3 regions of the Georgenia sp. TF02-10 genome follow, and region 3 is predicted to be linked to each of the others. Evidence: riboswitches for the same ligand, from Rfam matches in the RefSeq annotation. Region 3 holds a riboswitch; each other region holds the start of a gene.
The links. A riboswitch is a leader RNA that binds a small molecule or an ion and turns the genes downstream of it on or off. The one in region 3 is predicted to bind cyclic di-AMP.

Region 1: linked by a shared signal. The riboswitch ahead of MF406_RS03885 (C40 family peptidase) and the one ahead of MF406_RS09970 (C40 family peptidase) in region 3 are both predicted to bind cyclic di-AMP.
Region 2: linked by a shared signal. The riboswitch ahead of MF406_RS02720 (C40 family peptidase) and the one ahead of MF406_RS09970 (C40 family peptidase) in region 3 are both predicted to bind cyclic di-AMP.

Annotation. Positions count from the first base shown of each region.
Region 1 is NZ_CP094289.1:862,997-865,251, reverse strand. Features, by position in the region: gene MF406_RS03885 (C40 family peptidase) at 79-954, opposite strand; cyclic di-AMP (ydaO/yuaA leader) riboswitch at 956-1,146, opposite strand; gene MF406_RS03875 (metal-dependent transcriptional regulator) at 1,458-2,192, opposite strand.
Region 2 is NZ_CP094289.1:604,369-606,623, forward strand. Features, by position in the region: gene MF406_RS02720 (C40 family peptidase) at 250-1,119, opposite strand; cyclic di-AMP (ydaO/yuaA leader) riboswitch at 1,176-1,371, opposite strand; gene MF406_RS02725 (M23 family metallopeptidase) at 1,494-2,255, opposite strand, start outside.
Region 3 is NZ_CP094289.1:2,210,384-2,212,638, reverse strand. Features, by position in the region: gene MF406_RS09975 (hypothetical protein) at 1-182, opposite strand, end outside; cyclic di-AMP (ydaO/yuaA leader) riboswitch at 512-687, shown strand; gene MF406_RS09970 (C40 family peptidase) at 832-1,530, shown strand; gene MF406_RS09965 (cytochrome c biogenesis CcdA family protein) at 1,597-2,255, opposite strand, start outside.

The sequences.
Region 1 (2,255 bases), 1.3 Mb from region 3:
AGCGGCCCGCCCCGATGAAGGGACGGGCCGCTGGCAGGGGCCGGCACCTGGCGGTGCGGCGAGCGTGGTGCCGGTGGGTCAGCCGGTGACCCGGATGAAGGTCGGGTTGGACATGTAGATGGGGCTCTCGTACAGCGGCGTGCTGGGGTTGCGGGCGGCGATGTGCTGGCCGTTGCCGGTGTAGATGCCCACGTGCCCGGGCCCCCACACCAGGTCCCCGGGGCGGGCCTCGGCGGCGGAGACGACGACACCGGCGCCGCGCTGGGCGGAGGAGGTGCGCGGCAGGGAGATGCCGGCCTGGGCGAAGACGTACTGGGTGAAGCCGGAGCAGTCGAACCCGCCCGGGCTGGCCCCGCCGGTGACGTAGGGGGTGCCGATGTACTGCCGGGCGATGTTCACGATGGCCGAGGCGGACGCCGAGGCCGCGGGGGCGGCGGCCGGCGCCGGCTCATCGGCCGGGGCGGCCGTCTCGGCCCCGGCGGAGACGGTGGTGGCCTCCGCAACGGTGTCGGTGGCCTCGGCCCCGGTGACCTCAGCCGTGGTGGCCTCGGTGGCCTCGGCGGTGAGCGCGGCGCGCTGGCCGGTGCGGGACGCCTGCTGCGTGCTGCGCTCGACCACGGGCTCGGGCCGCACGACCGGGCGGGGGGCCTTGGCCTCGACCTCGTCGGCGACGGAGTCCGCCGTCCACTCGGCGCCGGTCGGCACGCTGACGGTCGGGGTGGTGGCCAGGGCGCTGAGCGCCTCGGCGGTGGGCGCCGAGACGTCGACGTTAGGCAGGGCGGCGTTCTCGGACGGGCCGGCGGTGGCGGAGGTCGCCGCCATCGTCAGCACCAGGCCGGAGGAGGCCACGGCGGCGAGGGACCGGCGGGCCCCCTTGCCCTGCAGGGCGAGGGAGATGGGGGTGGAGGGACGAACCGCGGCGCGGTGGCGCCCGGTGGAAAGCGTCGTGGTCACAAGAACCTCTCATGGCCGCCTGCGGGGTGAGCTGTCGGGTGCGGACGAGAGAGACGCCCGGCACGGCTCGTGGCCGTGCTTTACCCCAAGGACCCCATGTGGTGGGACCCGTGATCCGTGGGTCCCCCGCCCCTGCCGACTACCTGCTCGCACCAGTCCCCAGGCAGCGGCAGGGCTCGGCGCCTGCCCGGAGAGCTCCACGAGGAGGGCCGCGGAGCGGGCACGACAGTAGCGGACGGCCAGAGGCCGTGTCACGTTTCGATAACGCTGTCCGTAACGACGCCGACGGCGGGTGCGGGCGGCGCCGTCAGCGGCCCGGGGTGCCGGCCCCCGGCGGGCGGATCATTGCCCAGGTCAGGACGGGGAAGAGGGTGAAGCTGCACCCCGGGCGCTCAACCCTCCGGACGGCCACCGCGGGCCCGAGATGTGATGCAGGACACGCACTCGCTCAGCGCTCGGCGCCGCCGGACAGACGGTTAGCGCTCTGTGCTCCGGACAGACGGTCAGCGCTCTGTGCTGACGAAGAGGTGCCGGGTGATCTCCTCCGGCAGGTCCAGGACCGTCTCGGCGCCGGGCGCGTGCAGCGAGACGAGGTCGCCGTCGGCGCGCGGCCGGACGGCCAGCCGGGCACCCGGGCGCAGGCCCGCCTCGAGCATCCGGCTGAGGAGCTCGACGTCGACCTGCAGCGGCTCGCCGATCCGGGCCAGCACGACGTGCCCGTCCGCGCCGTCGCCCGGGCCGTCCTGCCCGGCCGGCACGAGCTCGGCGACGACGTCGGCGAGCGCCCGGACCTCGTCCCGGGGCGGCAGCGCCGGCTGCTCGCCGAGCTGCTCGAGGCCGGGGATGGGGTTGCCGTAGGGGTCGACGTGCGGGTGGTCGAGGAGGTCCAGCAGGCGCCGCTCGACCTGCTCGCTCATCACGTGCTCCCAGCGGCACGCCTCCTCGTGGACGTGGGGCCAGTCGAGGCCGACGACGTCGACGAGGAGCCGCTCGGCGAGCCGGTGCTTGCGCATCACGTGGATGGCCCGCTCCCGGCCGACGGGGGTGAGCTCAAGCTGGCGGTTGCCGGTGAGGACGAGCAGCCCGTCGCGCTCCATCCGGGCGACGGTCTGGGACACGGTGGGGCCGGAGTGGCCGAGGCGCTCGGCGATCCGGGCACGCAGCGGGACGACACCCTCCTCCTCCAGCTCGTAGACCGTCTTGAGGTACATCTCGGTGGTGTCGATGAGGTCGCTCACGTGTTCCCGCTCTCTGTGGTGCCCGCTGACCGCCGGCAGCCGGCGGCGGCCGGCGCCGTCCCT
Region 2 (2,255 bases), 1.6 Mb from region 3:
TCGGCCCGGTCGGGACCCGGTGCGGTGGTTCGGCCGGTGGGCCGAGACCGCCGGGACCGACGATGGCGGGACCGCCGGCCGCCGGGACCACCGACGGCAGGACCGCCGACCGACGGCCCGTCCTGGGGGGAGAGGACGGGCCGCCGGGAGGGCGCCCGGCACGGGGTCGTGCCGGGCGGCATGGGGGGCGCCAGGGGCGCCCGGTCGGGCCCGCCGGGACCTGCCCGGCGAGCACGCTGAGCCGGCGGGTCAGCCGGTGACCCGGATGAAGGTCGGGTTGGACATGTAGATGGGGCTCTCGTACAGCGGCGTGCTGGGGTTGCGGGCGGCGATGTGCTGGCCGTTGCCGGTGTAGATGCCCACGTGCCCGGGCGCCCAGATCAGGTCCCCGGGGCGGGCCTCGGCGGCGGAGACGACAACACCGGCGCCGCGCTGGGCGGAGGAGGTGCGCGGCAGGGAGATGCCGACCTGGGCGAAGACGTACTGGGTGAAGCCGGAGCAGTCGAACCCGCCCGGGCTGGACCCGCCGAGGACGTAGGGGGTGCCGATGTACTGCCGGGCGATGTTCACGATGGCCGAGGCGGACGCCGACGCCGCCGGTGCGGGCGCCGGCGCCGGGGCCGCTGCCGGGGCGACGGCGGGGGCCCCGGCGGCGCTGACCTCGGTCGCGGCGGTCGCCCCGCCGGAGCCGGCAGCGGTGGCCGCGGTCTGGGCCGGCAGCGCTGCGCGCGCCTCGGTGCGGGACGCCCGCTGGGTGCTGCGCTCGACCACCGCGGTGCCGCGCTCGACCACTTGCGTGCTGCGCTCGACCGCCGGGGTGCTGCGCTCGACGACGGGCTCGGGCGTCTCGACGACGACCGGGCGGGGGGCCCGGGCCTGGACCTCGTCGGCGACGGAGTCGGCCGACCACTGCGCGCCGGTCGGGGCGCTGACGGTCGGGGTCGTGGCCAGCGCGGTCAGCGCCTCGGCGGTGGCGGTCGAGACGTCGACGTCGGGCAGGGCGGCGTGCTCGCCGGACGGTGCGGCGGCGGCCGACGTCGCCGCCGCCAGCACCAGGCCGGAGGAGGCCACCGCGGCGAACGTCCGGCGCGGACGCATGTTCTGGATGGCCAGCGACACCGGCGTCGACGGTCGGCCCGTCGCGCGGTGGCGGCCGCAGGTTGTGCTCGTCACGATGTGCCTCTCTGGACCGCCGACGAGGTGAGCTGTCGGGTTCGGGCGAGACACCGCCCGGCACGGCCACCGAGGCGGCCGTGCTTAACCCCTAGGGCCCCACTGCGGTGGGACCCGGAAGACCGTGGGTCCCCCGTCCCTGCCGTTCACCCGCTCGCACCTACCCCGGGCAGCGGCAGGGTTTGGCGTCTGCCCGGAGTGCTCCACGGGAGGGTCGGGGAGCGAGCACGACAGTAGCGGACGGGAGGAACCCGTGTCACGGTTTGGTAACGAAGTTGTGCACGGCGTGTCCTCGCCGGCCGGGCTGTGGATTCCCGGGCTCAGGCCTCGGCGCCGTGCGCGCCCAGCCAGGCGAGCGGCTCGGTGGTGTTGAGCTCCTCGTCCAGGTGGACCTCGAAGTGCAGGTGCGGGCCGGTGGACCGTCCGTTGTCGCCGACCTCGGCGATGACGTCGCCGGCCCTGACCTCCTGGCCGACCTCCGCCTTCAGGCCGTCGCTGTACATGTGGTTGTACCAGGTCCAGACCTTCTGGCCGTCGACCTCGTGCTCGATGGTGATGAGCATCGAGGAGCGGCCGTCCTTGCCGGGACCCACGTAGGTCACCACGCCGTCGGCCGCCGCCCGCACCGGGGTGCCGAGCGGCGCCGCGAAGTCGGTGCCGGTGTGCATCCCGGCGATGGGGTAGCTGCGCTCGCCGTAGCCCGAGGTCTTCCGGTAGGTGCCCGCGGGCAGCGGCGTCACGACGGCGGGCCGCTCCGGCTCGGGCTCGACGGCGCCCGCGGCGGTCCCGCTGGCCCCGGTCAGCGCCTCGGGGGGCAGGGCCTGGCGGGCGTTCGCCCGGGACGCCTGCTGCAGCTGGGCCCGACCGTCCGCGCCCGGGTCGGCGAGCAGGCTGGTCGGCGCCGACGTCTTGAGCGCGGCGGCGCCGATGCCGGCGTCGAGCGTGGCGAGGACGCTGGGCTGCACCTCGACGACGGGTGCCGCGGCCGCTGCCTGTGCATCCTCGTGCTGGAGGCCGCCGGTGATGGGCCCGCCGATGGTGAGCAGGCCGAGCGCCCCGAGGGTCACCGCGCGGGCGGCGTG
Region 3 (2,255 bases):
GACTTGCCCGGCGTGCCGGGCTTGGAGGCCGCCAGCGCTGCCAACGCGCCGTCCTTGGCCACCTGCCGCAGCCGGATGATCGTGGAGCGGTCCACCCCGGCCGAGGTCGCCGCCTGACCGATCGTGGCCTCACCCCGCAGCAGCTGCAGCCAGATCTCATACTTCGCTGACGGCGACAGCACCGTCCTGCTCCGCCGCGTCCTCGCGGCACCGTTCGTACTCATCGCGCACCCTCCTACAGGCGTCACGAAGACCGTACCGATGTTGCTTGATTCCCCGGCTCAAACCGGACACGAACGCTGACTCAACACATCAGTGGCTATCCCCGCGGACAGTCGTGATGGTGCGGGAGTAGCGACGCTACGGGCCTCGCCGGGGGCCCGCAGCCGCAGGAGCGGGCGGTGAGGATGAAGGTTTGATGAAGTCTTCGCCGGGGCCGTTATCGAACCGTGATCCTGGGGGTTGGAGTGTGTAGCGTCGCTCCTGCTTCTCGCCCCTTCATCGGGAAGCCCGCGTGCGGACGCCGAGCCCTGCCACCGCACCGTGGTCCTCGATCGTCCGTGGCAGGGACGGGGAACCCGATGTGGGCCTGCGTTGCAGGTCCTTGGGGTGAAGCTCGATGCCTGAGCCGGGTGTGCTCCTACCCGAACCCGACAGCTGACCTCGTAGGCGCCCTGGAGAGGTTTACCCGTGACATCTAGCCACACCCGTGGACGGCACCGCGCCGAGGGTCGTCCCGTCACCGTTTTCTCATCGCTGGGTCCGTGCCTGACGGGTCCGGCCGCGCGCCGGGCCGCCCTTGCGGCGGCCTCCTCCGGCCTGGTGCTGACCATGGCCACCACCACCGCCTCCGCGATGGAGCCGGTCCACCCCGACCCGCCAGTGGTCGACACCCAGGCGGCGGCGACCACGCCGGCGAGCAGCCCCGCGGCCGGCGAGGTCACCCACACCGTGGTGTCGGGGGACACCGTGGGGAAGCTGGCGCAGCGCTACGACAGCACGATCTCGGGGATCATCGCGGCCAACGGCCTGAACGCGCAGGCCCTCATCATTGTCGGTGAGGTGCTGACCATCCCCCAGGGGCAGGCCGCCGTGGCGGCGGCAACGACGGCTACGTCGACGGCGACCGGCATCGAGCGGGAGACCACGTCGGCGTCGCGGTCGGCGGCCCGCAGTGAGGCCCCGCCGGCCAACACGTCGGGCAACGCGGTCCTGGACATCGCCTACCGGTACGTCGGCACCCCTTACGTGTGGGGCGGGTCGACCCCGGCGGGCTTCGACTGCTCGGGCTTCACCCAGTACGTGTACGCCCAGGCGGGCATCTCCATCCCGCGGTCCTCGGCGGCGCAGCGCAACGCGGGCACGCAGGTCTCGGCGTCCCAGGCCCAGCCCGGTGACCTGGTGTGGTGGCCCGGGCACGTGGGGATCTACGTGGGTGATGGGCAGTACATCGCGGCCTTCAGCCCGGGTAACCCGCTGTCGGTGCGTGACATCTACAAGGCGAACCCGACGTTCATCCGGGTGGGCTGAGCCCCCGGGGAGCCGATTGGTGGTGGCCCGTAGCCGTGTGGCTGCGGGCCACCACCCGTTCCGGGGTCAGACGAGGGTCTGGAAGTTGGCGACGAGGCCCTGCAGGTAGCCCGAGACCCAGGTCCACAGCCCGGTGACCATCGCGAGTCCGAGGAGGACGAGCAGCCCGCCGCCGAGGCGCTGGAATGCGCGGCGGTGGCGGCGCAGGAAGCCCAGCGCCCGGGTGGAGCGGGACAGCAGCATCGCCCCGGCGACGAAGGGGATGCCCAGCCCGAGGCTGTAGGCGAAGACGAGGACCCCGCCGCGGGCGGGGTCGGCCTCGCTGAAGGCGAGGCTGAGGACTGCGGCCAGGGTGGGGCCCATGCAGGGGGCCCAGCCCAGCCCGAAGACGACACCGAGCAGCGGGGCGCCCCACAGGCCCTGTCGGGGGGTCAGGTGCAGGCGCCGGTCGCGTTGCATGAATGGGACGTAGCCCATGAAGGCCAGGCCCATGAGCACGACGAGCGCGCCGAGGACGCGGGTGGTGAGGTCCAGCCAGGGGGCGAGCAGGATCCCGAGCCAGGCGAAGATGACGCCGAGCAGGACGAACACGGCGGTGAAGCCGGCGACGAAGAGCAGCACCCCGGCCAGGAGCCGCCCGTCGCGGACCTTGGTCTGGGGTCCGCCGGCCAGGCGGGTGCCGGGGGTGGTGACCCCGGCCATGCCGGAGAGGTAGCCGACGTACC